2 regions of the Pseudoalteromonas sp. KAN5 genome follow, and region 1 is predicted to be linked to the other one. Evidence: predicted binding sites of a transcription regulator. Region 1 holds the regulator's gene; the other holds the start of a gene.

What was found. The regulator MetJ, encoded in region 1, represses methionine synthesis genes. The targets are predictions, from matches to a motif close to TAGACGTCTAGACGTCTA.
Region 2: a site for MetJ is predicted at 2,830-2,847, ahead of metE (5-methyltetrahydropteroyltriglutamate--homocysteine S-methyltransferase). Genes of this name have one in related genera too.

What each region holds. Positions count from the first base shown of each region.
Region 1 is NZ_AP025589.1:2,728,474-2,745,410, reverse strand. Features, by position in the region: gene KAN5_RS12185 (hypothetical protein) at 265-750, shown strand; gene KAN5_RS12180 (gamma-butyrobetaine hydroxylase-like domain-containing protein) at 1,043-1,417, opposite strand; gene hslU (HslU--HslV peptidase ATPase subunit) at 1,493-2,821, opposite strand; gene hslV (ATP-dependent protease subunit HslV) at 2,833-3,351, opposite strand; gene KAN5_RS12165 (SPOR domain-containing protein) at 3,432-3,956, opposite strand; gene priA (primosomal protein N') at 3,977-6,163, opposite strand; gene rpmE (50S ribosomal protein L31) at 6,397-6,609, shown strand; gene KAN5_RS12150 (malic enzyme-like NAD(P)-binding protein) at 7,184-8,425, shown strand; gene metJ (met regulon transcriptional regulator MetJ) at 8,506-8,826, opposite strand; gene metB (cystathionine gamma-synthase) at 9,061-10,323, shown strand; gene metL (bifunctional aspartate kinase/homoserine dehydrogenase II) at 10,329-12,674, shown strand; gene KAN5_RS12130 (PBP1A family penicillin-binding protein) at 12,746-15,247, opposite strand; gene KAN5_RS12125 (pilus assembly protein PilM) at 15,380-16,459, shown strand; gene KAN5_RS12120 (PilN domain-containing protein) at 16,447-16,937, shown strand, end outside.
Region 2 is NZ_AP025589.1:858,863-875,799, reverse strand. Features, by position in the region: partial or broken gene KAN5_RS03815 (acyloxyacyl hydrolase) at 1-116, shown strand, start outside; gene KAN5_RS17525 (DUF2897 family protein) at 331-471, shown strand; gene metE (5-methyltetrahydropteroyltriglutamate--homocysteine S-methyltransferase) at 509-2,812, opposite strand; gene KAN5_RS03800 (LysR substrate-binding domain-containing protein) at 3,104-3,991, shown strand; gene KAN5_RS03795 (ElyC/SanA/YdcF family protein) at 4,044-4,808, shown strand; gene KAN5_RS03790 (Nif3-like dinuclear metal center hexameric protein) at 4,822-5,574, opposite strand; gene KAN5_RS03785 (hypothetical protein) at 5,725-6,093, shown strand; gene KAN5_RS03780 (HPP family protein) at 6,122-6,598, opposite strand; gene KAN5_RS03775 (TetR/AcrR family transcriptional regulator) at 6,691-7,272, shown strand; gene KAN5_RS03770 (amidohydrolase family protein) at 7,324-10,503, opposite strand; gene KAN5_RS03765 (M90 family metallopeptidase) at 10,629-11,453, opposite strand; gene KAN5_RS03760 (M23 family metallopeptidase) at 11,616-12,854, opposite strand; gene KAN5_RS03755 (ligand-binding sensor domain-containing diguanylate cyclase) at 13,059-15,980, opposite strand; gene KAN5_RS03750 (CatA-like O-acetyltransferase) at 16,157-16,792, opposite strand; gene KAN5_RS03745 (Glu/Leu/Phe/Val dehydrogenase) at 16,884-16,937, opposite strand, start outside.

The DNA.
Region 1 (16,937 bases):
ATTGACGCGCTAAAGCACGACCTACGCTAATCTCAGGGTCTAGTTGAATAATTCAATTAAAGATCTTTTGCACAAAGGGAAGAGAATGAGAAGTAAATGAGGGAAACGTAGCGCTTAGTATTGGCATGTTTAAATGATCGATAATCTAACACGAATGTTACTAAGCGATTGAATCAAAATAGCAACTCGGCTATGGTGAACCATCAACAATAAATTAAAAACGAGTTAATCTACAGGCTCGTTATTTATAGTACTAGGTAAATTTTGAGTCCTTATTTTGAAATTAATATAGAGCCCAGCGTGGATTACTTTTTGTGGGTGTTCCCCGTTTTATTTTTGTTTAGTATTTTGATCAGGTTTTCGGCTGTTTCTGACCTTGCAACGAGTTTAGTAAATATTTCTCGCAATTGGCTTTTAACAATTATCGGGTTCATTTTTATCATCGGATTGTTTGTAACATACTCAGAGTTGAAGCGAGACAGCGAGATTAAAAAGCAGATCGATGCGGGAGATTTTTCAGTTGTATCAGGCTGTATTCAAAACTATAGGTTAGACAAGGTTAAGAGGCAAAGAGCTACATTCGAAGTTGATGGGGTTGAGTTTTCATTTAATAGTTACACAAAAACACCTTTTTTCTATGAAAAAGAGTTACCTGGTAAAGTTGTAAAAAATGGTAGTTGTTTAGAAGTTAGCTACTTACCAATAAGCAAAGAAAACAAAATCATAAAAATCGTAAAGCTAACAAAGTAATTAAAAAAGGACAGAAAACAGTTGGTTCTTGCTCCTTTGGCACTTATTTTAGTTAACGGATACCTTTGATTATTTTGTCGTTAACTAATTGATATTAAATTACAAACTCGACTGTCAGCTTTGATTGAAGCTCATTAATATCAAACTTATTCAGACTATTTAGGGCTTATTAAAACCTAAAACCTAGTTACCTAGCGCCTTCTGATTATCTTCACTACACTCAACCACAATCACATAATCAACTTTAACGCCGAGCTGACTTAAAACTTACAGCTTACCGCTTACCGCTAATTTAAGGCACAAACTTTATCGGTACGCTGTCTTTATTAGCATTATGCTCTGCGAGGCGTTGTTGGTAGGTTTGCCATAGCTCATCATGTTGGGCTTGTAGGTGGGTGAAGTATGCCCAGCTGAATAAGCCGCTGTTGTGGCCATCATTAAAGTCTAAACGCAGTGCGTAGTGGCCGACGGGTTCAATGTGTTTAATATTTACTGATTGCTTATTAAGGACTAATTTCATCGGTTCGTTACCGTGGCCTTGTACTTCGGCGGACGGTGAATGAACACGTAAGAACTCACAGCTAAAGGTGCAATGGCTGTCATCGTCAAAATAAACATCAAGGGTTTTACTAACGGTATGATGATGTACCTTGATCACTTGCTTCATTGTTATACCTTTGTGATTAACCTAGAACCTAGAACCTAGAACCTAGAACCTAGGCCCTAGATCCTAGTTTTAAAATTAAAGAATAAAGCGGCTTAGGTCTTCATCTTCAACTAATGCGCCTAGGTGCTTCTCTACATAACTTGCATCAATTACGATATTGCTACCTGCTTGCTCTGAGGCGTCAAATGAAATCTCTTCCATTAGTTTTTCCATCACAGTATGCAGGCGGCGAGCACCGATGTTTTCGGTTTTCTCATTTACTTGCCATGCTGCTTTTGCAATGCGTTCAATGGCATCGTCGCTAAATTCAACACTGACTTGCTCTGTTTTAAGAAGCGCATGTTGTTGCTCAGTTAATGAAGCATGTGGCTCTGTAAGGATGCGTTTAAAGTCATCAGCCGTGAGCGCTTCAAGCTCTACACGAATAGGTAGGCGGCCTTGTAGTTCTGGGATCATGTCTGATGGTTTTGCCATTTGGAATGCACCAGAGGCAATAAACAACATATGGTCGGTTTTTACCATACCGTGTTTAGTGCTAACCGTTGATCCTTCGATTAATGGGAGTAAATCACGTTGTACGCCTTCACGGCTTACGTCTGGGCCTGATGATTCACCGCGCTTACAGATTTTGTCTATCTCATCGATAAACACAATGCCGTTTTGTTCAGCAGCGAAGATGGCTTGCTCTTTTAGCTCTTCAGGGTTTACTAATTTTGCAGCTTCTTCTTCAACTAATAGTTTGAAGGCTTCTTTGATTTTTACTTTGCGCTTACTGCGTTTGTCACCAGACATATTTTGGAACATGCTTTGCAGCTGGTTGGTCATTTCTTCCATACCCGGTGGTGCCATGATCTCAACATTTGGTTGTGCTTGGGCTAAATCAATGTCAATTTCTTTGTCATCTAGTTGCCCTTCACGTAGTTTCTTACGGAATACTTGGCGTGTAGATGAGCCGTCTTCGCGTTTGCTTTCGCCAAAAGAATCTTTGGCTGGTGGCAATAGGGCGTCTAAAATGCGTTCTTCTGCGGCTTCTTCAGCGCGATGTTTGAACTTCTTAGTCTGCTGTTCGCGAGTCATTTTAATTGACACGTCAACTAAGTCACGAATGATGGTTTCAACTTCTTTACCAACATAGCCTACTTCGGTGAACTTTGTTGCTTCTACTTTAATGAAAGGGGCGTTAGCAAGTTTTGCTAAGCGACGAGCAATTTCAGTTTTACCTACACCCGTTGGGCCGATCATCAATATGTTCTTTGGTGTTACTTCTGTGCGAAGATCTTCATTAAGTTGCATGCGGCGCCAGCGGTTACGAAGTGCAATAGCCACTGCTTTTTTAGCTTTTGCTTGACCAATAATATGTTGATCAAGTTCATGAACGATTTCTCTGGGAGTCATATCAGACATAGCAGTTCCTATTACAATTCTTCGATGGTTTGGAAGTTATTTGTGAAGACACAAATATTGCCTGCGATGGTGAGGCTTTTTTCAACGATGTCGCGGGCGCTTAGATCGGTATTTTCAAGTAGAGCTGTTGCCGCTGATTGCGCAAAATTACCACCACTACCGATGGCAATTAGGTCGTTTTCAGGTTGCACAACATCCCCGTTACCGGTGATGATCAAAGATGCGGTGGAATCGGCCACTGCGAGTAGGGCTTCTAACTTTCGTAAGGCGCGATCGCTGCGCCAATCTTTGGCCATTTCAACAGCGGCTTTGGTCAAGTTGCCTTGATGCATTTCAAGTTTGCTTTCAAAACGTTCGAATAGGGTGAAGGCATCAGCAGTGCCGCCAGCGAAACCGGCGATCACTTTGCCATTATAAAGGCGTCGAACTTTGCGGGCATTGCCCTTCATTACGGTGTTACCAAGCGAAACTTGGCCATCGCCACCAATAACGACTTTATCGCCGCGACGTACACTTACAATAGTGGTCATGTTATTCCTCATCATCGAGCCGCAGGGGCAGCTCGTTAAAAACGATTGATGATGAGTTAATATGGGTTAATGGGTTAAAATCAAGTCCAATTCCAAATTCCACAGCCAGTTATTTTGCTGCGCTTGAGTTTATTTTTATCACTTTCGGCTAAACGTTTGGTTTTGTAAGGGCCTAAGCGTACTTTATACCAAACCCCATTAGTGCCCGTTGTTTCTCTAATTTCGGCGATGAGTCCGGCAAATGCTATTTTTGCTTTGAGAGTTTCGGCTTGGGCATGGGTTCTGAACGAGCCGCACTGCATTACATAGGGGCCTTTTTGTTCAATTTCTCTTACTTCAACTTGAATTTCATGTTCTTTGATTTCTTTAATAAATTCTGGCGGACGCGGCTTTGCTAGTTGTTCTTTTACTGTTGCCGGTACTGGGTTTGCTTGTTGCTCAACTAATTTTGGATCGGCATTGGTTTTTACATACCATAAACCAAAGCTAAAACCCGCAACTAACAATACAACCACAAGCAGCAATAAAACCGGGAATGGTTTTTTTGGTGGCGGCTGTTTTTTACGGTTATTTGGTTTTTTATTTATAAAATCATGTTGTGCCATGGTTATGTGGACTTCTAACCTTAAATCATATCTATAGGATCTACATCTAAGCTCCATCGCACCTTTTGCGCTAATTTACTGGTACTTAAATAGTCGACCATTTGCGCGAGATATTGGTGTAATAGAGGGCGTTCGAGCGCTTGAATATGTAATTGAAAACGATATTTCCCTGCAATTCGCTCGAGTGGTGCAGGGATCGGCCCCAGCAATTGTATACCAGTTAGACTCTGAACTGGAACTAAATCCGTTAAAAAATCGACCACTTGCTTTATGTTGTGTCCTTCAGCGCGCACAATTGCCATATTAGTAATGGGAGGTAATTGTGCGTCATCACGCTCCTGTAATGCAAAGCGGGCAAAATCTTGGTAACCATTGTTGACTAAGTCTTGTAATAGCGGATGTTCAGGAAAATGCGTTTGTAATAAAACCTGCCCAGGTTCGCCACTGCGACCAGCACGTCCTGCAACTTGCGTAACCAGTTGTGCTAAATGCTCAGTGGCGCGAAAATCACAGGAATACAAGCCACCATCTACGTCGAGTATCAGTACAAGACTAACATCAGGAAAGTGATGGCCTTTAGCCAGCATTTGGGTGCCAACCAAAATACGTGCGCCACCTTGGTTTATGTCGTCTAAGGCTTTTTCTAAGCTGCCTTTACGGCGCGTTGAATCACGGTCGATCCGGCTAATTGGCGTGTCAGGAAATTCACTCGCTAAAAATTCTTCTATTTGCTCCGTGCCTTTTCCATTTGGAAATATTTGCGTACTGCCGCAGTCAGGGCACTGGTGTGGCACGCGTTCTTGCTCACCGCAATGGTGGCAAATCATTTGTCCAATCGCTTTATGGAACGTTGCACTGGTACTACAACGTGTACATTCACTAAGCCAGCCACATTCATGGCAGATCAAGGTTGGCGAAAAACCACGGCGATTTAAAAATACCATCACTTGTTTGCCGCGCTTTAAATGCTGGCGAATCATTGCCAGGCTTCCGTGTGCTATACCTGCTTGATCAGGTTGGCCTTTCATATCCAGTAATTGAAACTGGTTATCGGTACTGGTTTGTGCGCGTTGCGTTAAGCTTAATAACTGATATTTATTGTTCAGCGCTTTATGTAAGGTTTCAAGTGCTGGGGTTGCTGAGCCTAAAATGAGTGGGATCTTATGTTGAAAAGCGCGATAGGCCGCAAGGTCACGAGCATGATAACGCAGGGTATCTTGTTGTTTAAAAGAGCTGTCGTGCTCCTCATCCACGATGATCATACCGAGTTTTAAAAACGGCAAAAAAATACTCGAGCGGGTACCAATCACTATGGCACAGCTGGCTTTTTCACAAAAACGCCACGTTTGTAAGCGCTCGTTATCGGTCAGTGCTGAATGCCATAACATAATAGGAGTATCAGGAAAGCGACGACGAAAACGATTCACCGTTTGTGGTGTCAGACCAATTTCAGGCACCAGTACTAATGCTTGTTCACCACGTTTTAAAACATCTTCAAGGCATTGTAAATAAACTTCGGTTTTACCACTGCCGGTTACGCCTTCGAGTAAAAAGCTATTAAACCCTTTAGCTTGGTTAATTGTACTGCAGGCGACGGCTTGCTCTTTATTTAGTGTGGGCTTAATGCCCACTGCGGGTATTTGTTGTTGCCATTGATTATCGTGCTCAATAGTTTGGCTGATCAGTTCTTTAGCAAGTAAGCTGTCGATGGTTTTTTTATTAAATCCCAGTGCTTTTAGTTCTGTTAAAGACGATTTACCTGATTCGGCTAATTGTTTCAGTAAGCTTAATTGGCTTTTAGCTTTTAAAGACGGCAGCTTGGCGCCTTTATCGGTCAGTGTCACCATATTGATACTGCTTTTATCTGGGCATAACCCTTGGCGTAGGGCACTAGGTAAAGCAATATGAATGGTTTCGCCTAATGGGTAGCAGTAGTAACGGGCGGTGAAACGCAATAATTCGAGATGTTGTGGCGAAAGAATCGGTTCATCGTCAATGACTTCAAACATGTCTTTGAGTTTGTCTGCGGGCACGTCACTGTGGTTTTTTAAAGCCAATACCACCGCAACTTTACGTTGATTGCCAAACGGTACCATAACACGGGCGCCCACCTGAGGCGGTGTTAATAAACCGCTAAGCTGCGCTGGGATGCGATAATCAAAAGTGCGCTGCAACGGAACTTTTATAGCAACTTCAACAAAATTCATAACAACCCAAACAGTAACTAGCAAGGAAGTTAATGTACTAAAATTACAGCTAAAAACCTAGCAGCTAATCTTTGCTTTAAAGTTTTTGGTTGTTTTATTAGCAAAAACGCTATTTAAAGCTTGTAGCAAGCGGGGTTGTTGCATAGAATACGCGTCCTAAATAATTTGTTTTAACGACGTATGGTACCAGACTTCGGGTTTGGAGAGCGATGCGGCCTTAACTAGAGGTTTCTATGAAAGAAGGTATTCACCCTAAGTACGAAGTAATTTCAGCAACTTGTTCATGCGGAAATAAATTCGAAACTAGTTCAACACTGTGTAAAGACATTCACTTAGACGTATGTTCTGCGTGTCACCCGTTTTACACTGGTAAGCAAAAAGTTTTAGACACAGGTGGCCGTGTTGATCGCTTCAACAAGCGTTTCGGTTCACTTAGCAGCAAGTAATTATTGTTGTTTTGTCGGAAAAAGCACCTTAGGGTGCTTTTTTTTATGCCTGTGGTTTATAAAAACAGCAGTCACTTAGCCTTTAAGCTTTGCTCATTTAGGGCGCCTCCTCAGATTCATTATGTTGTGACTATTTCCCACTTTTATATCCAGTATAGCGAGCAAATAACAGACAAATAGTGATTAATTCTTTATATTGAATCTACTGGTAAAACGTAACTTTGGATGTTTTTGCCGATAAAATTAAAGTTTATGCGGCTAAATGTTGCTAACTTCTAAGTTTTTAGCGCTATAGCTGTTATTGCTGATTTTTGCTTTCAATACTCACTTAATAAGCATTTTTAGCTAGGTATTTTGATGCTTTATAATTATTTTTTAGGCAAAAAAAACAGGTATTTTGCAAAATTTGCCGACAAAACGCATAAAATTAACGGATATAGCATATAACAGGATAGACCTGATATTGCTTGAATTAAATTATAATATAGGTATCGTTCCTTAATAGGTGTCGTTCCCTATAAGAACTGCTTACTCTCACTTTCAACTTAATTTACTTGCAGGATAAAATCGCGTTATGTCAGATTTTCGTGAACAAGCTTTACATTACCATTCGCACCCCGTTCCAGGAAAGATCAGTATCGAGCTTACTAAGCCGGCTGAAACAGTCCAAGATCTCGCTTTAGCATATAGCCCTGGTGTTGCTGAACCTGTACGTGAAATCGCTGCTGATCCTGCTAATGCCTATAAATACACGGGTAAAGGCAATATGGTTGCGGTTATCACTAACGGTACTGCCATCTTAGGTTTAGGTAACTTAGGGCCATTGGCGTCGAAACCCGTTATGGAAGGGAAAGCGTTATTATTTAAACGTTTTGCTGGCCTTGATTCGATTGATATTGAAGTAAAGCACAACACCACAGAAGACTTTATCAATACCGTTGCTAATATTGCCGATACGTTTGGTGGTATCAACTTAGAAGATATCAAAGCGCCTGAGTGTTTTGAAATCGAAAAAGCATTAATTGAACGTTGTAGCATCCCAGTATTTCATGATGATCAACACGGTACCGCGATTGTGACCGCAGCAGGTATGATTAATGCGTTAGAAGTGCAAGGTAAAGATATTGAAGATGCGATTATCGTGTGTTTAGGTGCAGGGGCCGCAGCAGTTGCCTGCATGGAGCTATTGATTAAGTGTGGTGCATTGCGCGAACATATTTATATGCTCGATCGTAAAGGGGTTATTCATACTCGTCGTGATGACTTAAACGAATATAAGCAGCTATTTGCTAACAATACTGATAAACGTACCTTGCAAGATGTGATTGCAGATGCTGACGTGTTTGTTGGGGTGTCTGGGCCAAATCTATTAGCGCCAGAAGATCTTAAATTGATGGCTGATAAACCTGTGGTATTTGCTTGCTCAAACCCAGATCCAGAAATATCACCTGAGCTTGCTCACAGCGCTCGCAATGATTTAATTATGGCGACGGGTCGCTCTGATTACCCAAATCAAGTAAACAACGTATTGTGTTTCCCATTTATTTTTCGTGGTGCACTAGATGTACGCGCTAGCAAAATAAATGATGAAATGAAAATTGCGGCGGTTGATGCTATTCGTAGCATTGCTAAAGAGCCAGTCCCTGTAGAAGTATTAAAAGCCGCAGGTGTTGATAAGCTTGAGTTTGGCCCTGAGTACATCATTCCAAAACCAATGGATCCGCGTTTATTACCGCGTATCGCTAAAGCGGTCGCGCAGGCGGCTATTGATTCTGGTGTCGCACGTATTGATATGCCTGAAAATTATATGGCTTAGGTCGGAACATACAATAAAAAACCTCAGTACCGTTAAGTCGCTGAGGTTTTTTTGTATTTAATTCCTGAAGTATATTATTTTTAATCTTCGTTGAGTACAGGCACTTCTAAGCCCATTTCAAGCATGATTTTCTTCACTTCTTCAGGTACTTTCTCTGGATTATCTTTACGTAAGTCTTCATCGTTTGGCAATGGTTGGCCAGTAAACGCATGTAAAAACGCTTCACAAAGTAGTTCGCTATTGGTTGCGTGACGAAGGTTATTAATTTGACGGCGAGTACGCTCATCAGTTAAAACTTTTAATACATTAAGCGGGATCGAAACGGTGATCTTTTTAACTTGTTCTGATTTTTTCCCGTGTTCTGCGTATGGGTGAATATACTCACCATTCCATTTAGCCATAGGATGTGTCGTTGCCTCAGGTTGTTAATTGTTTGCGCGGCCTTTTGCGCACAAAGATGCCGAAATTCTATCGTTTTAAATAAGATAGTCAAATACTAGTTATTTAGCCATCTAGCAACATAAATGTTTTTACTGCCGTACTTGCACCTAAAACAGCATAAATGCTTTGACTTCTTAGATCCGATCCTCTAACCTTTTGGACGTCTAAACATCCATTTAATTGTAGGTGACGTTATGAGTCAAAAGAATAAAGCGACCATTGCAGTGCGTAATGGCATTGATGCAGATAAACATCACGGTGCTGTTGTGCCTCCCATTCATTTATCGACCACCTACTCATTTGCCGATTTTGATACCAAGCGTCAATATGATTACGGCCGCAGCGGTAATCCAAATCGTGACATTTTAGCTGAAACCCTAGCAAAACTTGAAGGCGGTGCAAAGGGTATAATCACTGCAACAGGTATGGCTGCAGTGCATTTGGCCACACAACTACTGAGTAGCGATGATACCCTAGTGATCCCACATGATTGTTATGGTGGCAGTTATCGCTTATTTACTTCACTTGAAAAGCGTGGCTTATTAAAGTTAGTAGTTTTAGATTTAACTAAATCTGAAAACCATCAAAAAATTCTTGAGATAAAACCAAAGCTTATTTGGATTGAAACGCCAAGCAATCCAATTTTACGCTTAACAGATATTAAAGCGATCACCACAATTGCGAAGCAGTGTGGCGCATTAGTTGGCGCAGACAACACCTTTTTATCACCAGCATTACAAAACCCAATTGAGTTTGGTGTTGATATTGTGGTGCATTCGACGACTAAATATATCAATGGTCACTCTGATGTTGTAGGCGGTGCTGTGATTGCAGCAACCCAAGAGCTTGGCGATGAGCTTGCTTGGTGGGCAAATAATATTGGTATTACAGGGGCGCCGTTTGATAGCTACTTAACTTTACGTGGCCTGCGCACTTTAAATGTTCGTTTGCGCCAGCACCAAGAGAATGCCTTTATTATTGCCGAGTATTTAGAAAACTCACCTTACGTGAGCCAAGTCTATTACCCAGGTCTTGAGTCTCACCCGCAACATGAGTTGGCAAAACAGCAACAACGTGGCTTTGGTGGTATGGTAAGCTTTGATATTAAAGGTGATATTAATGATGCAGCGGCATTTCTAACTAGCCTAGAAGAGTTCAGTTTGGCGGAATCGCTCGGTGGCGTAGAGAGTTTAATTTGTCATCCTGCAACCATGACCCATGCAGGAATGGAAGCGAATGCACGGTTAGCCGCTGGCGTAGGCGATACGCTGATCCGTATTTCGGTTGGTATTGAAGATGCCAAAGATTTGGTTGCTGATTTAGAACGCGTATTTAATAAGGTGAAACCTGGGCAAGGTCAGCACACAACGGCTGCTGCAACATCGGTTTCTCAACAACAAGATCAAGAGCAATCAAGCTCATTTAAGCTGACTCCAGCACATACGGCTTTGTGGTAATAGAAATGGTAAATATAGTTCATAAATTTGGTGGTTCTAGTTTAAGTTCGGCAGAGCGTTATCAGGCCGTTGCTAATATTATTTTAGCGCATACTGAGGCGGGTGACTGTGTGGTGGTTTCTGCCGCAGGAAAAACCACCAATACGTTAGTTAAACTGTGGCAAAGCTACCAACAAGGTGATCAGCAAGCGGTTAGTGATATTTTACTACAACTTGATAATCACCAGCGTACATTGATTGAGCAATTACTAAGCCCTACAGCGCGATATGCTGCATTAAATATACTTGAGCAAGAGTTGGCCTTAATAGCACAACAAGCGCAACAGCAAAGCTTACAGGAAGCTGCATTACTTGCTCATGGTGAAGTATGGTCGGCACGGCTATTAGCAACCTATTTGCAGCAACTTGGCCTTGCTGCAAATGATGTGGATGCACGGCAATTATTTACCTTAAATGATGGGCAATTATTACATCAAAAAAATCAACAAGCGTGTGCGCAGTTAATTTCGGCCAATAGCATTAATGTGGTTACAGGCTTTATTGCCGCCGATTGCCAAGCAAATACGGTAACACTTGGGCGTAATGGCAGTGATTACAGTGCAACTTTATTGGGGAGTTATTGTAATGCTCAACAAGTGTCAATTTGGACCGATACCCAAGGGGTTTTTAGTACTGATCCGCGTAAAGTTAAAAAAGCGATTAAGTACTCAAAGGTATGTCGTGGCCAAGCTAACCTGCTCGCCCGTTTAGGCAACCCTGTATTACATGCGAAAACACTTTCGCCATTAAAAAATACTGATATTAAATTAGTGGTCCGTAGCAGCTATGAAACAGAAGCCAGTGCCACGGAAATTGTTAAAGAAGGCTACAGTAAAGCGAAGCGTTTTATTACTACCTTAGAAAATATTGATTTACTGCGCATTGATCAGTTACGTGGTGGAGAAATTGGTGAATTAAGTCAACTTATTCAACATAGTTTGCATCACTTTATAGAAAATGGAGATACCTATTTATTGGTGCCAGCTAGCGCGACTCATCAAGTGGTCAGTCATTTGCAAGGCCGCGCTAATATTATTGAATCTAATTTACATGGTTGCGCCGTTGTCGCGCCAAGTAATGATGTGGCGCAACTATTTGAACAAGCAACTCAAGTGCTTACTGAGCAAAGCTTAACGCCACGTTTTAGCCACCAAGATGCAGACTATATTTTGTTGTTAACCGATCAATCAATTGATAGTGACGTATTAACCTTATTGCACGATAAATTGATCAACAAAGGTCAGGAGCTGGCTATTATTGTGGCGGGGTTAGGCAATGTTGGCGAAGTGTTTATTGAGCAATTGAGTCAGCAACTGAATCGTTTGCAACACCATTTTAGCGTTAAACTGGTTGGTTTGTTACGTTCACGGGCAATGTTGTTTAGCCCAAGTGGTATTGCGCTAGAGCAGTGGCAATCACAGTGGCAAAACGAAGCGATTGATTATCAACAGGATGACTTATTAACGCGTATTAGCGAACTTGATTACGAACATAAAGTGGTGATTGATATTACCGCCAGTGAAGCATTTAGTGAGTTATATCCTGCGTTTGTAAATTTAGATTGTCACTTGATCAGCGCTAATAAATACGCGGGCACGGCAAATAATGATTGGTATCAAAACTTACGCCGTAATTTAGCTGAGCGTAATTTGTTATGGCGCTATAACACCAGCGTTGGTGCTGGTTTACCAATTAACTTTGCATTAGCTGATCTACAAAACAGTGGTGATAGCATTACCCACATTGAAGGGGTATTCTCGGGCACGCTTTCGTGGTTGTGCAGTCGTTATGATGGCAGTGTGCCGTTTTCAGATTTAGTACTGCAAGCGCAGCAAATGGGATACACCGAGCCTGATCCTCGTGAAGACTTATCAGGTCGAGATATGCAGCGTAAGCTATTAATTTTAGCTCGTGAGCTAGGTTTAACGTTGGAGCTAGACGACATTGCTTTAACGCCATTAATGCCTGAGCAATTAGCCCATGGTGACTGGCAGTCTTTTCTTGATAATAAGCAGTTGTTAGATGACTTTATTGCTGAAAAAGCCGCTGCGGCAGGCAAAGAAAATAAAGTACTGCGTTATACCGGTGCGTTAACCATTGCAGATGGTAAAGTGACCGCTAAAGTGGGATTGGCATACGCAACTCAAGGGGATGCCTTAGCTAACTTGACTCCTGGCGACAATATTTTTGTGATCAACAGCCAGTGGTATAGTGATAATGCCTTGGTGATCCAAGGCCCTGGTGCTGGTAAAGAAGTGACCGCCGCGGGCGTACATTCTGATTTATATTGGTTAATACAAAATCTAAAATAATCGAGATCATCAATGATAAAAAAGCGCCAGTCGGCGCTTTTTTACGTAGTTACGATTTTATATTGCGACGATTAAAACAGCTCTTCTTCTGTTTTAGTTTCTTCTTCAAAGACATTTTCCACATGTTGCATTACATACTTGGTTGGCGAGGTGCCTTTTTCAAAGTATTCAAAGCGACTGGTGTAATCATTTTTTTGACTCAGTAAACCCGTTGCTAAATCGATTCTTACCGACACGAGTCCTTCTGGTGGCTCAATCGGCGCTTCAGGTTTACCGTCGAGGGCAACACGCATAAAATCAACCCAAGCTGGCTGCGCTGTTTTGGCACCAGACTCCGCGCCGGATATTTGGTTTTTATCCATGTTGTTATTATAGGTTGAACGGCCAAGTGGGTTACCTGGGTTATCAAAGCCTACCCAAACTGAGGTCATCACATTGCGGTTAAAGCCACTAAACCAGGTATCAACAGAGTCATTGGTAGTCCCTGTTTTGCCTGAAAGGTCACGACGATCCAGCGCTTGCGCACGCCAGCCAGTACCACTCCAGCCGGTTTTATGTGCCCAGCTACCACCACCCCATATTGCGCTGTGCATTGCATCAGCAATTAAAAATGCATTTTGTTTCGAGATAATACGAGGTGCACAATGAGTCATCGATGCTTCTTGGCTGCTTTGAGGCTCAGTTGTTAACTCAAATTGTTCATTAGTTAACTGAGGTGCTACAGGATCACAAGCTAACAGTGGTGCTGTTTTAAATAATACATTACCTGCTGAATCTTGAATTTCATTAATGAAATACGGGGTGATCAAGTGGCCGCCATTGGCAAATGCACTCATACCACGAGCAAGCTCAAGCGGTGTAATTGACGCACTACCGAGTGCTAATGATTCACTTCGATTAATATCGCTATCTTGAAAGCCAAACTTTAATAAGTGATCAGCGGTGCGGTGTAAGCCAACGCCACGCAATAAGCGCACCGAAATAACGTTTTTCGACTGTGCCAATGCGCGACGAATACGGATCGGACCATTGTAAACTGCTGGACTATTTTTTGGACGCCATGCCACGCCTAAGCTTTTATCCCATTGATTGATTGGTGCATCATTTAAAATAGAGGCTAAGGTATACCCATTGTTTAGCGCCGCAGAGTAAATAAATGGCTTAATATTAGAGCCCACTTGACGCTTCGCTTGTACGGCACGGTTATATTGACTTTGCTCAAAACTATAGCCGCCGACAATTGCTTTAATACGACCATCGTTAGGATCTAATGAAACTAATGCACTGGATGCTTCAGGCAATTGGCTAAGTAGATAGCTGCCATCGTCATTTTTACGCAACAGTATTTGCTCGCCTGGATTGAGTATGTCGCCAGCAGTTTTTGGTGGAAACCCTTGGCGATAGCGAGTGATATATTTGCGCGCCCATTTCAGGTTGTTCCAATCAAGAGTAGCTTGCTCGCCATTTTTTAATAAGACAGTTGCGCTTTGCTCGCTCACTTCAAGCACGGCGGCAGCTAATAATGGGCCGATTTCTTTTACTGGCCTTAGCTTTTCTAAAATGTCGCTATGGCTTAAAGCGGTTTGTGTTTCAAAATCCCATAACTGTTGCTCAGGGCCGCGGTAGCCATGGCGCATATCATACGCATGCAAGTTATTGACGAGGGCAGTTTGTGCCGCTGCCTGTACGTCAGATTCAACACTGGTAAAAACCTTAAAGCCGGTATTATAAGCTCGTTCGTAGCCGTATCGGGCCACCATTTCAGCGCGTACCATTTCTGAGATATAAGGTGCATACAGCTCGATTTCAGCCCCATGAAACTTAGCAGTAATAGGAGCGTTGGTAGCTTCATCATACTCGGCTCTAGAGATATATTTTTCATCTAGCATACGACCCAATACTACATTACGTCGCGCTTTGGCACGGATTGGGTTTCTAATTGGGTTTAATGCCGACGGCGCTTTAGGTAAGCCTGCTATCATCGCCATTTGCGCTAAATTTAATTCGTTTAGGTTTTTCCCGTAATAGACTTGTGCTGCGGCGCCGATGCCGAAAGCGCGATTACCTAATTCTATTTTATTTAGGTATAAAGCAAGTATTTCATCTTTGCTGAGTAAATTTTCAATATGCAGTGCGATAAAAATTTCTTTGACCTTACGAATGTAGGCTTTTTCTCGTGTTAAGAAAAAGTTACGGGCTAGCTGCATGGTAATAGTACTTGCGCCTTGTTTTTTCTCTCCCGTTGAAATTAATACGAGCGCTGAACGCAAAATACCTATAGGATCTATGCCTATATGGTCATAAAAACGATTGTCTTCAGTGGCTAATATAGCATCTATAAGCGGTTGCGGTATCTCATCGATGGTCACTGGAATACGGCGTTTTTCACCGAACTGGTTGATTAATAAACCATCTTTAGAAAATACTTGCATAGGAGTTTGTAATTGCACGTCTTTTAAAACTTGCACACTGGGGATATCAGATTTAACGTAATAATAAAGGCTTACTAAAGTAATGAGCCCCAAAAACGTGCAAATGATAAAAAATTGTAAAGTTCGTTTTAATAAAATCACTTATATTTTCCCTAAATGGACTCCCAATTAGAATCGGAGACTGCTAGTATATATTGATTAAAAAATGAATAGTATTTTTTCATATAAAAATTATAACTTGTTTATTCTTAAAACAAAGGCCAAGTTGCAAACATGCTAAGTCAACTATTGAGTAAGTCTTCATCGATGATGGTAGGGATAGATATCGGTTCACATGCTATAAAAGCAGTGTTACTGAATGAAACGGACAGTGGCTACCGGCTTGAGGCGTTAGCAATAGAGCCTATGCCAAAAGGCACTATGGCTGAGCGCAGTATTCAAGATATTGAGGCAATTGGTAATATTATTACTAAGCTAAAACGTAAATTGCCTAAGTCAATTAAGTCTGCTGCGGTTGCTGTGTCTGGGCAAACAGTGATCACAAAAGTGATTTTTATGGATGTTACGCTCACTGATGCAGAACTAGAGTCGCAAATAGCCATTGAGGCAGACAGTCTTATTCCTTATCCGTTAGACGAAGTTAGCCTAGACTTTGAAAAATTAAGTACTAATGAAGCTGATCCATCAAAAATGAATGTGTTGTTATCAGCAGCGCGTACTGAAAGTGTGGAAGCCCGCGTAGGTGCGTTAGAGTCAGCCGGTTTAACTGCGAAAGTGGTTGATGTGGAAAGCTATGCTTTGAGCCGCACTATGGATGTTTATTATCAACAATTACCGAGTGACGCATTTAACAAATGTGTGGCGGTCGTTGATATTGGCGCAGTGCTGATGTTGGTAAGTGTGGTCCTCGGTGGTGAAACAATTTATACCCGAGATCAAGTATTTGGTGGCGACCAATACACTAACAGTATTGTGGCCTATTATAATAAAAGCTTTGATGAAGCTGAGATTGGTAAAACAACGGGTGATTTACCCCCTAATTATACTTTTGAAGTACTGGCGCCGTTTCAAACGTCATTGTTACAACAAGTACGCCGTGCAGTGCAGATGTTTTTAACTACGAGTGGCAAAGATCAAATTGATTATATTGTACTTACTGGCGGTACTGCGATGATAGATGGCTTAGATAGGCTGCTAATTGAAGAGCTTGGTATTCACACTATAGTGGCAGAACCGTTTGCAAATATGGATATTTCCCCGCATGTGGATCGCAATGTGTTACAGCGTCACCGTACTCAATTTGCAATAGCGACGGGTTTGGCATTAAGGAGCTTTTCATCATGCCACATATAAATCTACTGCCGTGGCGTGAACAGCAACGAAAACAATCACAAACTAAATTTGCCACTATTTTGTTTTTAGTGGTACTTGGTAGTTTTATGAGTATGTATTTATTAAGTACTTATTACGGTAACTTGCGTGATGGGCAAAATATCAAAAACAATTATCTTACAGCTGAAATTAGCCAGTTAGATCGCCGCATTAGCGAAATTCGTGAATTAGATAAAAAGAAAGAAAACCTACAACAACGCATGCGTTTAATTGAAGAACTACAAAGCAGCCGTAACTTGGGCACCCAAATCATGGATGAAGTAGCCAAAATAGTACCGACTGGTGTTTACTTAACTAAGTTAGAGCGCCGTGGCAGTGCGATACATGTGGTCGGCCGAAGTGAATCTAACAACCATCTTTCAAATATGCTTCGTGAAGTACAAAACTCTTACTTGCTCGAAAAGCCCACCATGCAAGGTATTGTTGCTGGGGAAAAATC
Region 2 (16,937 bases), 1.9 Mb from region 1:
CTGACTTTGGAAAAACCAAAGCCGCACTACGTTATTTACATTATTCAAATGCAGGCTTTAAAAGTCCAAACCCCGGGCTTGATTTTATTTCTCTGTCGTTAGCAAGGCGTTTTTAATTCCAATCGTGTTAAGTTACTGACCATTTATAGCGACAGATAAATGGAGTGATAACAAGGCATAAATTTTGACATGTAGTTGTTCTACACGAAAAATTTATAACGCAGTTAGCGCTTTATTTAGCCCGCTAGAATGGTTAAATATTTAAGTCGATTGGTATAAGGTGCATAATATCGGCTAAACTAGCTAAAAATTAATTTATCACTACACGTTATGCAGATTTGGCAAGTCCTGATTATTATAGTTGTGCTCGCAGTTATTATCGGCAATATCATGCTATTAAAGCACTCAGCAAAAATTGGCTTTAAAATCCCGGATAAAAAAGCAGACACCAAACAGCAAAAAAAGCCCTAACCGAGTAGGGCCTTGCTCGTAGAGGATGCTCTTTAACCTATTTTAGTTCAGCTCTGAGCTCTTTAGCTGCTTTAACCATGTTATCGAGCGCTTGTCGCGTCTCTTCCCAGCCACGAGTTTTCAAACCACAGTCTGGATTAACCCATAAGCGTTCAACCGGTATTTTTCGCGCCGCTTTGTGGATCAGGGTTTTTATCCACTGGATGTCTGGCACATTTGGCGTATGAATATCATATACCCCAGGGCCGATATCATTTGGATATGCAAACCCCTCAAATGCGTCAAGTAATTCCATGTTTGAGCGTGACGTTTCTATGGTGATCACATCAGCATCCATATTTGCAATCGCTGCAATGATGTCGTTAAACTCGGCGTAGCACATGTGGGTATGAATTTGCGTTTCATCTTTTACGCCGCTGGCCGACACTCTAAATGCATACGCAGCCCACTCTAAATAGGCTTGCCACTGGCTTACTTTTAGCGGCATGCCCTCACGAAATGCTGGTTCATCAATTTGAATAATTTTGATACCCGCATTTTGTAAGTCAAGCACTTCATCTCGCAGTGCAAGTGCAATTTGCTTGGCAATGGTTGCTTTATCTAAGTCATCTCGGATGAATGACCAAAATAATAAAGTCACAGGACCTGTTAGCATGCCTTTCATTTTCTTGTCTGTTAGGGATTGTGCATAGTGAATCCATTCAATCGTCATTGGTTTTTCACGGGACACATCGCCCCAAATTACTGGAGGTTTCACACAGCGAGTACCGTAGCTCTGCACCCAGCCAAATTGAGTAAAAGCAAAACCTTCAAGAAGCTCACCAAAATATTCAACCATATCGTTACGCTCAGCTTCTCCATGGACTAACACATCAAGGTCAAGCGCTTCTTGCTCTTTAACTGCGTAGCGAATTTCTGCTGCCATTTGCAATTGGTATTGTAAAGTTGATAACTTACCAGCTTTAAAATCACGACGGGCTTGGCGAATAGTGTGTGTTTGTGCAAATGAGCCAATCGTTGTGGTAGGTAATAATGGTAAGTTAAGTGCCGCGCGTTGCTTAGCGATACGTTGAGTAAATGCGCTATTACGCTGACCATCTGCTACCATTAATGCACTGACACGTTGTTGTACAGTAAGGTTATTCACACTTTTTGATGTCAAACGCGCTTTTATCGGCGCGCAATAACTTTGCAACGCACTGATATCATGACTGATTAGTGTGGCTTTTAATAATGCCAGCTCTTGTCCTTTTTGCTTAGCAAATGCAAGCCACGCACGTAACTCATTATCTAGTTCTTGTTCTTGCTCTAAATCCACAGGGGTATGTAACAACGAGCATGATGGTGCAAGCCATAAGTTATCGCCTCGCTTTGCGGCAATGTTTTTGACCTTCGCATAAGTAGTCTCTAAATCAGTGCGCCAAATATTACGCCCATCGACGACGCCAAGTGACAGCACTTGCGCTGAACTAAGCAGTGAGTCGAGTTTTAGCATATCAACATCACTAGTAACACAATCAAAGTGCACGCCCTCAACAGTAACACAATCAAAGTGCACGCCCTCAACGGGGTAACTCGCAATATCGGTATAATAATCACTCACCGAATCAAAATAGCTGGCAAGTAGTAATTTTACACCTTGCCCTGCTAATGCACTGCAACTTACTTTTAGTGCATCTCGATACTCTTGCGTGAGCTCAAGAGTCAAAATAGGTTCATCAATTTGCACCCATTCAACCCCTTGCACGGCAAGTTTAGCCAATACTTGTTGATAAACAGGCAGTAGCTTTTCGAGTAGACTTAATTTATCAAACTCTTGACCTGCACATTTAGCCAAATAAAGATAAGTAACTGGGCCGACTAACACCGCTTTCGCTTGATGGCCTAATTTTTGTGCTTGTTCCACCTGCTCAAATAATTCACTCCACGTTAACTGAAATTGCTGATCGCAGCTAAGCTCTGGCACAATATAATGATAGTTAGTGTTAAACCACTTAGTCATTTCGCTTGCTGCACACGCGCAGCCAGTAGGTGCACGGCCCCGACCAATACGAAATAAAGTATCCAGATCGACGCTACCACATGCTTTTCTATGACGCTCAGGGATCGCACCCACTAACAAACTAGTTGCCAAGACATGGTCGTACCAAGCAAAGTCACCAACAGGTAATAGCTCAACCCCCGCACTGGCTTGCAGTGCCCAATTTTCTTCACGAATAGTCTCACCTTGCGCTAGTAGCTGCGTTTGAGTGATATTCCCCGCCCAATAGGATTCAACTGCAAATTTCAGTTCGCGTTTTTTACCTACGCGTGGAAAACCCAAGTTATGTAATCGTGCCATGTGATGCCATCTCCATTTAGCTGTTTAGATGGCTAAAATTTACGCTCGTGATTATGATCAGACAACTGATGCTTTCTCAGTTTCAACTTGAGGTAAATTCATGAAAATAATTTTAAAAATATCTAATAACACAATGACAACGCTGTCAATTTTAGTGCTATAGTAAAGTTGTAAAATTTACGTAAAACAAGTGAGATTATTTAGCCATCTAGACGTTGAAGCATCTTCAATAAAAGCGTACTATGTCTGTAATCTGAGTTAGACTCACTTTTACCATGAGAATTATTAAAGATGATTGATGTAAAACATTTAAAGACCATCGCAACCTTGAAAGAAACCGGTTCTTTGGTGAATACTGCGCGGGAATTATTTTTGACTCAATCAGCTTTATCTCATCAAATCAAAGATTTAGAGAATAAGCTTGATTGCCAACTGTTTGAGCGTAAAACACAACCCGTACGTTTTACTCCCCAGGGTATGCTGTTGCTAGAGCTTGCAAACGAAGTATTGCCTCGCGTTGAAGCAACTAAGTGCCGTTTGAAAGAAAGCCTTAACCAACCCATTTCACAATTACGCCTAAGTGTAGAATGCCACGCCTGCTTTCATTGGTTGCTACCGACGATTAAAGAGTTCAATAACTTTTGGCCAGATATTAAAGTGGATTACGAACGCGGCTTTAGTTATGACGCTATACCCGACCTGCTCAACGATGAACTGGATTTAGTATTAACCTCAGATATTCGTGAGCCAGATAAACTTGAGTACGCACATTTATTTGATTTTAAACTTAAGCTAATTGTTGCGCCTGATCATGAACTGGCAAAAAAAGCCTATGTCACGGCGCTTGATCTAAAAAACGAAACCATTATTTCGTACCCTATTCCTCGTGAACGTCAGGATATATTTAAGCATTTCATTCAAAATGCACGTTTTGACGGTACATTAAAAACGGTTGATCAAGGCTTATTAATTTTTCAGCTGGTGAGTGCTGGAATGGGGGTCGCAGCATTACCTGATTGGTTAGTCACACCTTACGAAAGCCAAGGGCTGATAAAATCGATTCCGCTGGGAGCACTTGGGTTAACTCGCCCTATGTACTTAGCAATGAAGAAAAATATGAAAGATAACCCAGTCTATCGTCACTTTTTAAATACTTGTAAGTTAAATAACGGTCGATAAAATAACAGTTACGCAGTAGCATACAAAAAATCCTTTTATGTGTGCTACTGTAATGTTTGAATTAAAAAAAATCCTCGGCGCAATGCTCATGCCGTTACCTTTTTTGGGCATGCTGTGCTTTATTGCTTTGATTATCGCTTTGCGCACCAATAAGTTCAGCGCGTATATTGGTATCATTGCAATCAGCTGTTTATTGCTTATCAGCACCCCTTTTATTGGCCAAAAAATAATAGATCCGGCCACACAATTAAAATACACCTTTCCCTCAAGTAAGCAGCCAATACTCGATAAAATTGTAGTGCTTGGTTGTGATGTAAACCCCAACCCACAGCTGAATGCTAATAGTCAACTCGGCAATTGTGCTAAAAGCCGCTTAATTGAAGGCTTGCGACTAGCTAACATCTATCCTAATGCGCAACTTATTGTTTCAGGCGGAGGCTATGGGAAAGTCACAAATAGTAGCTTGATGCAACAAACAGCTATTAGCTTAGGCATTGCAGCTGCGCGTATAAAACAAAACCCCGCAGCGATGGATACCGCCGACGAAGCAAAACTGTTAGCTCCAACACTTGTTGATTTTAAAGTGGCACTGGTCACCTCAGCCAGCCACATGGCCCGGGCAACTGACTTATTTAATGCCCAAGGCGTTGATGTGATCCCAGCCGCGACGGATTTTTACGACTTCTCAGCCTGGCCTAGCCACAAACAATACATTCCTAATGTAGAAGTGTTAAAGGCTGTTACTAGTTATTGGCATGAAGTGCTAGGAAGTACGTGGATAAGCATGCGCCGTTGGATTGACCCAGAGGCGCTATAAATCAAGCTCAGCGTTATACTGGATTATCGATGTCAATAAAGGTTACGTCAAAGCCATGATGCTCAGCCAATAATTCACCGAGTGCTTTAATACCATAGCGCTCGGTGGCGTGATGGCCTGCGGCAAAAAAGTCAATCCCTTGCTCTCGAGAGCTATGAATCGTTTGCTCAGATGCCTCACCAGTCAAGTAAGCGTCTATGCCTTGGTTTGCAGCTAAATCAATATACCCTTGCCCACCACCGGTGCACCAAGCAATAGTTTCAATTGGCTCATCACGCACTGAACTAACCAACGGCTCTCGATCTAATACTTTTGCAATTTTTTGTGCGAAATCCTCAGCACTTAGCGGGGTTTTTAATCGCCCTTTTACCGCGACACTATTTGCCATAGGTTCTAAACCTGCGGTCATTTCTAAATCAAGTAATAAAGCAAGTTGTGCGTTATTGCCTATCTCTGGGTGCACATCTAGCGGTAAATGATAGGCAAATAAATTGATATCATGGTTGAGCAGCGACGCTATACGACGTTTTTTCATACCCGTAATGGGGTGTGCTTCCCCTTTCCAAAAATAACCATGGTGAACTAATATTGTATCTGCCCCCTGAGCAATTGCTGCATCTATCAGTGCTTGACTGGCAGTGACACCTGTCACAATTTTTTTAACCTGTTCTCGCCCCTCAATTTGTAATCCATTAGGACAAAAATCTTGGATAGTGTCAGGTTTTAAAATAGTGTTTAATAAGTGGTTAAATTCTCTGCGCTGCATTTTATTATTCCAGATTGGCGTTAAATTCTGTGCAAATTTTGGCGTTTATAGGGCTAAAATGGAAGGAAAATCGCAAAAAATTGAAAAGTAAGTCAAAAATAGGTATAAATAAATATTCTCAATCTGTGTTTACAACGTATAGGGCCTCTGATGAGCAAACTAGACAAAACAGAAGTATTAAATGCCTTTGAAGCAGCATATGAAGCAGCCAATGGTAAGAAACCTGAAATAACCACTAAACCTGGTTGGTACAGCATCGATGGCGGAAAAAACTTACGCCTTGCAGATGTTGCTGAATTAACTGAGCAGTTAACATCAGGCGCGCCGTCTGACAAACCTGCCGCTAAAGCACCGGCTAAAAAAACTAAAACTAAAGCAGCTCCCGCTAAAGCAACTGTTAAAAAAGCACCATTTACGGTTACAACAGCGAATGAAGATGGCTACACAGCCGAAGAGTTTTGGATTGTGTACCTCGCTGAAAAAGATCACGATTGTCGTCTACCTCGCGGCGTAGTGTAAGCTTTTAGTCTATTAAAAAAACCGCTTTTTAAGCGGTTTTTTTATCTGCCACAAATTGTGCAAACTTTTTATTTATACTATTTGAAAATGATCCACACAGCACAATGAATACCGTACCAAACAACACCGGCATCAGCAAAAAGTCCCAACTTTGCCCGCTTAATATAATCAAAATAGGGTTTGCTCCCGCCGCAGGATGAATGGTATCTGTAAGCATCATCGCTGTAATCGCCAAGCCAGTAGCGACTGCAATGCTAACTGGATCAACACCCACAAAATTCACAAAAACAACACCAATTAACGCCGTCAAAAAATGCCCTACAATCACGTTTTTTGCTTTTGCCAGTGGGCTCTGGGGTACGCCAAACACTAACACTGCAGTGGCGCCAAAAGGGGCCATTAACCAAATACCATAATTTCCTAAACTTTCTAAATACGCCAGTACCAATAAAGTCATTGCAGAAAATACACCTGCACAGAGTGCTTTATAAAATGAATAGTTCATAATTATCTCCCAAAGGTAGACCGACCTGTCTACACACAACAATATAGACAAGTCGGTCTACTTGTGTCAAGCTTATATTTTCAGGAGTAAGCATGGATAAACGCACCCATATAATAAATACTGCGCTGGATGCCTTCTATCAAAAAGGCATCCACAGTGTCGGTATTAACGAAATACTCAAACTTGCAAATGTGGCAAAAAAAACCCTTTATAACCATTTTGTAAGTAAAGAAGAGCTGGTATGTGCATGCCTAGAGCTCAGAGATCAACGGTTTAATACATGGCTAAGTAAGCAAATAGTAAACTGTACAACACCACAACACCTTGCCAGGGCATTATTTGCAGCTATCGCAAGTTGGATAGATAATAAAGCGCCTGAGCTTGGTGATTTTAATGGCTGTTTTTTTATTAATACAGCGGCCGAATACCCTCAGTCTGATCACCCAATTGCTAAGCTGTGCGCAGCACATAAACACGCGGTATTAAACCTGCTCATTGACACGCTCAGTCAAACTACGCAATTGCAAAATCAGCCCGCTAAAGCAATCGAGTTGGCGCAATTACTAATGACCCTAAAAGAAGGCATGATCTGCCAAGCCCGCGTCACACATACCACTAATCACTTTTTACAAAGCCCTGAGTTGTTATGTCGATTAATGGATGTACAAGCATAAAAAAGCGGCTAGTGAAGCCGCTTAAGTTATAGTCCAAAAATAAGTTAACTATTACTGCTCAAAGTACAGTTTATCGCGCTGTTTTTGGCCAATCTCATTCATGGTTGCAGCATCAAACAAGCGACCATTGATCATAGTGTAATCTACTTTATCCGTATCACGGATATTGGTCAGCGGATTGCCATTAATCACGATTAAATCGGCAAGCTTGCCAACTTCTAACGAGCCAATATTTTTATCAAGGCCTATGTATTTAGCTGGATCAAGCGTCGCGGCGCGAATTGCCTCAAGAGGTGTCATACCGCCTTGCGCAAACATCCAGATCTCCCAATGCGCGGCAAGCCCTTCTCGCTGGCCATGGGCACCTAAATTCACTACTACCCCTAAATCTTGCAGCTCTTTTGCTACGCGAGCATTATTAAAGTGATTATAGTGGTGATCGGGTGCTTTAACACGACGCATTGAACGCGGAAGCAGTTGATTTTTCGGCACGAATTTACTCAAGCGAGGGTGATTCCACACGTCAGTTTTATCATACCAATAGTTTTCCCCCCAAATACCACCATACGCAACACCTAACGTGGGCGTATATCCCACATCACTTTGCGACCAAAGCTGTTTAATATCATCGTAAATGTTTGCTACGGGTATTGAATGCTCAATACCCGTATGACCATCGACTACCATAGTCAAGTTATGTTGTAATAATGAACCACCTTCTGGCACCACCATCATCTCAAGCTCTCTACCTGCTTCAATTACTTGCTGGCGTTGCTCACGGCGAGGCTGGTTATATGACTTAACACTAAATGCGCCGACTTTCTTTAAACGTTCTAGATGGAATTTAGCATCGTCTAACGAATCGATATGCGAGGTATAACCAGGCATATTGGCGCCATACAAAATAGTGCCGGTTGAGAAAATACGCGGGCCAACAATACTCCCCGCTTTTTGCATTTCGCTGGCTGCAAAAATTTCCGTTGTATCATTTGATGGATCGTGAATAGTGGTGACACCCAACGATAAACCAGCTAAGTTTTTCCAATTTTGCTCAGGAATGATTTCATCACTACCTTGTGAGCCATGTGCATGAGCATCAACAATCCCTGGCATAATGGTTTTACCAGTGACATCAATCACTTTCGCGCCTTTTGGAATGCTCACCTCAGCTGCATTACCAACGGCTTTAATATGCTTACCATCAGTGAGCAGTACGCCATTTTCAATAACTTGCTCACCTTGCATTGTGATTATGCGCGCCCCTGTAAGCGCGATCATGCCTTTGGGTTCAGCCATTTTGCTGGTAAAACCAATATTTTCACCACTTTTAACTTTGAAGTCAGCATCATCTGATTTATTAATATCAAACAAACCCGCTAAGCTAGCGTGGTAAAGCTCAGGGCCTAAGCTCCAATACAGTTTATCGCTATTAGTGCTCCAGCTGATACTCTCACCAGCGCGTACAGATAACTGTTCGATTGGGAATTGGCTGTCTTTAGGGCCTATATTAATAGTTTTACCACTTTGCACTAAAGGAGTAACAAACACTTTAAAGCGCTCTGCAAAGGCTAAGTATTTGCCATCCGGCGATACTCTAAACTCGGTGGCATGCTCAGATTCATATAATTTAGAGATTTTTTTAGAATCCAACTCAATCATGCTCAATGTGGGCTTTGGCCAAGGACTCATTACATAAATGCGATCATTTTCTGCTGCAAATTGTGGCTGATAACCACTTTTAGTAATAAGTTCTGCTTTACCACCTTTGCTACTAACGGCATATATACCCGGGTGCAAAGACCAGTCAGGGTTTAAAATACTACCGCCAGAGGCTTTACGATACACAACAGTTTTACCATCAGGACTAAACGTTGGTTCAACATATTTACCCGGCTCAGAGGTAATATCATCACCGCGACCGCTACGTGCTGATACAACACGAACAGCACCTTGCTCGTTATCATCCCATGTTACGTAAACAATTTTTTTACCATCACGCGAAAACTGTGGAAACAACTCAAAATGGTCGTCCTGCTTTGTTAAACGCTTGATTTTTCCTGATTCTAAATCACGTTTATAAATATGCCCTAATGCTTCAAAAATAGCCGTTTCACCATCAGGCGAAACTTGCACATTACGGAGCATTTTTACGTCAAACTCATCACTGTCAATGTTCTGTGTAAAGCGCACTGCTTTTTGTATTTTCTTACTGGTTTTAACTGCAAATGGCACGGTTTCTACATCGCCATCGCCCACATTCAGCTTGTGGATAGTCCCCCCGGCCCAAAACACCAATTCTTCATTATTAGGCGTCCATGCAATCGTTGGATACACACCATGGATGGCCCACGTTTCTTGCATGTCACGTTCAAGTTTATCGTATAACTTAGTGTGCTTACCGCTGGTTAAGTCATATAAATACAGGCTCGTTTGGAAGTCATCACGCTTAATATACGCCAGTTTTTTTCCATCTGGGGAAGGGGTTGGACGAATTGCACCTCCTACCCCATCAATAATCGTCTCGATCTCACCGGTTTGGCGATCATAACGTTTGATTTTATAAATACCTGCGACAGAATCCTTTGAATAATGGAAAGTTTTCCCCGGTGTAGCATCATGAGAAAAATACACATAACGACCATCAGGTGAAAACATTGGCTCGCCTAAATCTTTTTGGTCATCCGCGCGTTTAGTTAGTTGTACACCTTTACCACCCGCTTTGTGATAAAGCCAGACTTCACCAGCACCGAGTGAACGAGTTGCAGTAAAGTGTTTACGTGCAACTATGTAGTCGCCATCAGGGCTCCAAGCAGGGCTATTGAGTAGACGAAACGTTTCATCAGTCACTGGCGTTTGGTTTTCACCATTTAAATCCATAAACCAGATATTATCGCCACCACCTTGATCTGAGGTAAACGCAATGTGCTTTCCGTCAGGGCTAAACCGTGGCTGCATTTGCCATGCAATATCAGATGTAAGTTGTACCGCAGTGCCACCAGCTAGCGGCATAGTATAAATATCACCCAGCAAATCAAACACGATGGTTTTACCATCAGGGCTGACATCGACATTCATCCACGTGCCTTGTGAGACACTAATGCTCGCATCAAGAAATTGTCCTTGTGGGGCATCTACTTGCCACTTTTCATCATTGTTATCTTGTGCCTGAGCTTGACCATATAAGGCCAATGACACTGCAACAGCCATCGCTGTATGTAGCATTGTTTTCATTACATTCTCGCTTGTTCTTGTTGTTTATTAACCTAAACTCTGGTTAAGAGATTTATTAAGAGTGATTGCAACAAAATCAGCAACAAGTTACCAGTGATATCTGATAAAGCGCAGTTATTTGGCGGTTAATGCCATTTTATCGGGTCAAATTGGTAATAACCGACCAGCAAACTATATATTTCAGGATCGTAATGGCGCAACTCGGCAGGTTTTTCAAGAAAGGTTTCTGTGAGCACGGCAAAAAATTCAGCTTCATTGGTCGCGCCATAACTATGAATAACATGAGGCATGTTATAAGCCACATGAGTTTTTAACTGGTTAAAAGCACGGCTAAAAACACGCCCCCACTGTTGATAATCAGCTTGTTTAGCTAATAACGGTGTGCCCGTTGTTTTCCCTGTTTCTTGATCAAGCTGATGTGCAAATTCATGAAACACTAAATTATGGCCGTCACTTGGCAAGCGGTTCCCTTCTAATACATCATGCCAACTCAGTACTAAAGTGCCGCCTGGCCATGACTCTCCTTGGCGCACTGTATTGTGATAACTCACCAACCCGGCGCTGTCACGTGACGTTTGCGGGGCATAATATGCACTTGGATAAAGCAAAATTTCTTTTACATTTTGGTATAAAGGCCAAGGCTTATTGAGCACTAAAACGCATGCATCAGCAGCAACAATTAACTTCATCGCCTCATTGAGTTTTAAGCCATCGCAGCCGATAAAGCGTTTTTCATTTAAAAACCAGACAATATGGCGCTCTAACTTCTCTCGTTCGCTATCGGTCATTCTTTGGTAAATTGGCATACAACGTAGTAGCAAGGCTTTTTGTTTATCGTCTAAACGGAAGTCTTGATATTTCCTTTGCCACAATCGATTTTGAATGACAGGCCATTGCCAATAAACAACGACAAACGCAATCAGCGCCAGCATTAATAATCCGTTGACCATATGAGTGTCCACTTAAAAGCTATGCTGTATTAATATGTCCATTAGCTGACAAATTCAATTAGTTTACGGTAAATAAAAAGCCGCATATCCATTGAGGAGCTGCGGCTACTTGTAGTTAACCTCTGTTATACACTGCAATTTACAAACAGCAAAGCACTACAATCAACGATACAGTGGCTGCCATGCACAAGTACGATAGCCATTACGTTCAAAGTAGAAACGGTTACAGTTATCGTCATAGTTACTAGTGCCGACATCGATACGATGGCCACTAATGTACTGATTGTGCAATGACACCTGTTGACCGTTATATAACAAAGTGAAATGTACGTGTGGGCCTGACGATTGCCCACCTTCACATAGCGCTTGGTTATAGCTATTAGCATAACGGCCAAGCCATGCACCAGGTTGCACATAATCGCCACTGTTATATTGTAAGTTAGACATATGATAGTAGTTAGTTGAGTAACCACTAGAATGCGTTACACGGATATTACACGATGAAAAACGTGTAACTGTGCCTCCATGAGCCGCTTGTACATAGGGCGTATTACTTCCCCAACCTCCTGAACCATTATTAAAATCAAGTGATGAGTATGGATACCCTGAACCTGTATTGGAGTGGGCTCCACCGCTATACCAGTAACCAGATGGCCAGGGTAGATCCATAGAAAAACTAGCAGCTAGAGCTTGCTGATCAATACTGTGTATCTCATTGTTTGGTGAACGTTGTAATTGGACACTACTATCTGGAAATAAGCTGTCAAAAGTCGCTAAAAAGTCGATTAAATTGCTACTAACATGATTAGCCTTCCCTTTTTCCACAGCCAATTTCTTACGTTTATTAAGCATACTAACCAAAGCTGCTGTTGCAGCAGTACTGCTATTTACGCTCGCCGAATTGGTTATCGCCGTACGCGTAGATTGTGATTCTTTTGCCGTAACTTGGCTTTCTTGCCATTGCTTAAAAGCATAAAACCGCTGACTTAATTTTGTAGTCACATCTTCTACTTGGGCATCAAAACCCTGCTCATCAGATAAACCTGATAAAGGGTTATTGAAATCAGCATCTGGGTTTGAAAGTAACCCACTTTGCTGCTCAATTAAGGCCAAAATAATTTTCGGATTAATACTCGTAAAGCCCGCCCAATGTAAAATAAGTTCTTGTTTATCTTGTAGTGCAGGGGCATATAATGCAAAAAAGTTATCCCAATCTTCATTTAATAAAGCATTATTAAATACAAACTGAGTATCATCAACAGCCAGTAAAGCATTTAATTTTAGTGATTCAATAGACTCGGCTGTAAAGGAAAAATTATCGTGTTTATGACCTTCTGCAAGTACCGCAGGTGAGATACCTAAGACACCTGCGAGTGCGAGGGTAATTATATTATTTTTCATCTTTTGTTCCTTGTATAAATATCAAAAAGATCCCTAACTGGGAACAAAAGGTATAGCATCAAGGTTAAATAAATGTTAATAAAATGTTTTTATGTTTACATTAACATATTTTATGTACCTGATATGGTGTGGCCTGTAGCAGGTTTTCTCAACTAAAAACAAAATGCACAAAAAGCGCACAATTAATAATTGCAAAAAAGCATGCTAAGACTCCGGCTGTTCTGCACTTAAGGTATCTGAAAATATGATCTCTACCCTATTTCGACCAATAGTCTTAGCTTTATATAAAGCCTGATCAGCTTGCGCAAGTAACCGGTCATAATCATTCACAGTCAATGAATCAGCCACACCAAAACTAACGGTTACAGATAGCCCATTGGCAATCGTTGAAAAATCATAGTTTGCAATTTCCAACCGTAATTCGTCACATAATTCCGCGGCTTGCTGCGCTGTTTTATTTGGGAATAATAAGGTAAATTCCTCACCTCCCCATCTAGCAACTTCACTGGCATCACTTTTAACACATTGACTTAACAAATGCGCAACGACACAAATAACCCGATCGCCAATAATATGTGACCACCCGTCATTAATTCGTTTGAAATGATCTATATCCATAATGGCAATAGCCAGAGGTAAAGCTTGCTGTTTAAAATCAGAAAAATTCTCAGCGAGCCAACTATCAAAGGCACGACGATTTGGTAAATCGGTGAGTTGATCATGGGTTGCTTGATGCGCAAAGGCATCTGTTTGCTGCTGAAGATCTCTAGTTTGTTGCTCGACTCGAATTATCAGTTCTTTTTCGATTTTTTTATAATGATAAAGGCGATATTGATATAACCCAAAGGCAAGTAAGAGTAACGTAAAAAACATCACAAGCTTGAAGCCTGTTTGCTGCCAAAAATATGACTGAATAACAAAGTTTATGGTTTTATAGTTATCCTGCCACTGCCCATTCGGGTAGCCTGCTCGTACCATAAAAGTATATTTACCCGGTGCTAAATTCGTATACTCTGTTATTGTTAAGCGTTGACGATTAACCCATTCATTATTATAACCTATTAGTTTTGTTTGAAAGTTAAGCCGTTGCGGCATAATAAAACTCAAGCCAGCATAATGAAATGACAATCGAGCAGTACTTGGCGGTAATACTAATTCTTCATCATATAATATAGGGGTATTTTTACCATCGACGTACAGACTTTCGATCACGGTAGGCAAAGAGATTTGTGAGGCTTGTTTTATACGCTCAGGTACAACTGTGCTTGCTCCTTGGGACGTCGCAAACCAGATACTGCCATCATTATGAAGTGTCGCAGCAGGGTTAGAACCACCGTTTGCTTGAGCACTCAGCATCCCATCGCCTTCATCGTAAAGCTGATACTGTAGTTTTTGACCTTTTATACTGCTAGGATCATTTAGTAACTCATTTACTTGCTGTTGCTTTACTTGAATAATACCGCGATTGCTCGACAGCCAAAATGAATCATCTTGTACAACTAACTGAAACAATTTATCAACGGGTAAACCTTGCTCGCGGCCGAGTATGGCAATTTCACCAGTAATAATATTAAAGCGAATTAATCCTCTATCAGTAGTCATCCACATAAAGTTTTGCTGAGCATAAAAACCAAATGCGTATTCTGCATTAAATTGCTTAGGAAATGCCTGGCCTTTAAACTTTTCTAACTCACCATTAAACATTGCCACACCAACACCTGTGCCCACCCAAATATTGCCACGGCTATCAAGCGCAAGCGCCATAATAAAATCGCCGGGTAAGCCTTGCTCTGTTGTATACTGAACAACAGAACCGTCAGGGTCAATACGTGTTAGTCCAGCAGCAGAGCCTACCCACAGTCGTTGTTCGTTATCAAACAAAAGTGCTCTAATTTCATTACTGAGCAAACCATTATCACGATTAATGACGGGGTAGATTTTTTTATCAACTACACGCATTAAACCACTGGTATAAGTGCCAACCCATACACCCCCTTGGTTATCTTCGGCTAAGCTAAGAATGGATAAAGGGCCTTGCTCAAAAGCTGGGGGGATGGCTACAACGCTATCATTATTGACTCTATTTAAACCTAAGCTACTGCCCACCCACATACTGCCATCTGAATGAGATAATACGCTGCGAACATAATCACCATTTAGTCCGCGTTTTTTCGTCCATGACGAAAATGGTGCTTCTCGTAATCGATATACGCCGCCGTTAGTACCCACCCATATGCTTTTTTCACGGTCTTGCATTAACGATAAAATACGATTTGCTGGTAACCCTGAGTCGGCATCTAGTTGCTCTAAGCCTATTTCACTAAGCCTAAATAATCCTTTATTGATAGTACCAAACCAAATATCATCATGATCATCTTGTAATAAACTAGAGATAGACTCTCCATCTAATTTCGGGTGAATACTTTCAAACATGTCACCCACTAATCGCCACGCGCCTTTTTCTCCAGCAACGATTAGTTGACCTTGCTGAGTTAATAATGCCGAATAAATAGAGCTATGAGGCAAGCCACTACTAGGGGTCACCAATTGAGCTATTTTATTCTCTATCTTATATAAACCATCGCTCGTTGCAGCCCAAATAACACCACGCTTATCTTCTACTAGCCTATACGCACTTAAATTAACTAAAATCGTATGCTCTGGCCCATTATCATAATCACGATATGCAATACCATCGCCTTCTAATGCTAACCACATTTCACCACTGCGGGTCTTTAAAACATAATTAACCATGGCTGACGCATTGTTTTGCACAAGCCATTGTCTATTCTTTAAATGACTTACACCACCGCGCGCTCCTGAAATATACAAACTACCATCTGCTTGCGGGGCTAAACTGCGTAAACCAGAATCAGGTAGATCTGGTATTTCTGAGCGAGTAAATAGCTTAAATTCGCGACCATTAAAACGGGCTAAGCCTTCCCAAGTTGCAATCCATACATAGCCATCATTGGTTTGCGCAACACTATTGATACTATTATGCGGTAACCCCGAACGGGTATTCCATGTTTCAGCAAAATAGTCATTCAGTGGTAAACGTGTTTGCTCAGCAGCTAAACAGCTAAAAGCAACAAAAAAGAAAAAGCAAAGACTGAAATGAATCATTATACTAAACGCCTTTGTAATTATGGCGAGCTAACAACTGAGCATTAACACAAAATTAAATTAATAATGATTTATTAGTAGTTAATTATCATTACATTTGACTGTTCGGTTATTATACTAACATAGTCTTAGTTTTATTTTCATTAACTAAATAACACAATCTGTTTACGTCTAAGCTAAACACATAGCTCATCAATGCACAGTTGCAGTTGCTCAACAAACTTGGCCACATGTAAACCATCCATTAGTGCATGATGTACATCTATAGAAAGCGGCATTTTCCCAGTCTTAGCATTAAACTTACCGAATACTAATTTTGGAATACCGAAATTATCGGTTTGATTAAAAGCATGTGAGAAGCTCATAAAATCTAACCAAGGTAACACTGAAATATGCAGCAAATCCGCCTGTCCTTCAGTGCATGAAAAAGCTTCTGAAAATAACGGCTGTTGTTTTGCAGCTAAACTTACCGCACTGGCATGCTCTTGAAAGTCCGCAAAGCTTGACTGTTGCAATAAATAACTAAACCGAAAAGTATTATCATCTGCAAGTTCAACAACGCTGGCTCGTTGCGTAGCTAACTGCCAAGGCTGGTTATCTATTATACGCAACAGCATCGGCTGATACGTGTTGCTCGCCTGTAACGCAGCATAAATATAAGCATGGAAAAATGAACATTGTTGTACTTTACAGGACTGATAAAGTGCGCCTACATCAAGCTGAACACATACATTGAAATAAGGCTGTGTAAACTCTTTAAACAATGAAAAATGTTGTTGGCGTGGCCAGGTAGTTAAATCAATTGGGATCATTACTTAAAACTAAATAGCTGAGGGTAAACGTATCGTGAGGGATTTATTCACTAAAGTAAAGGCGCGCTATTGCACGCCTTTAGCACAGTTATTATAAACCGTTTTTAATGATTTCTTGTGCCAATTCATCGGCAATTAAATGTGT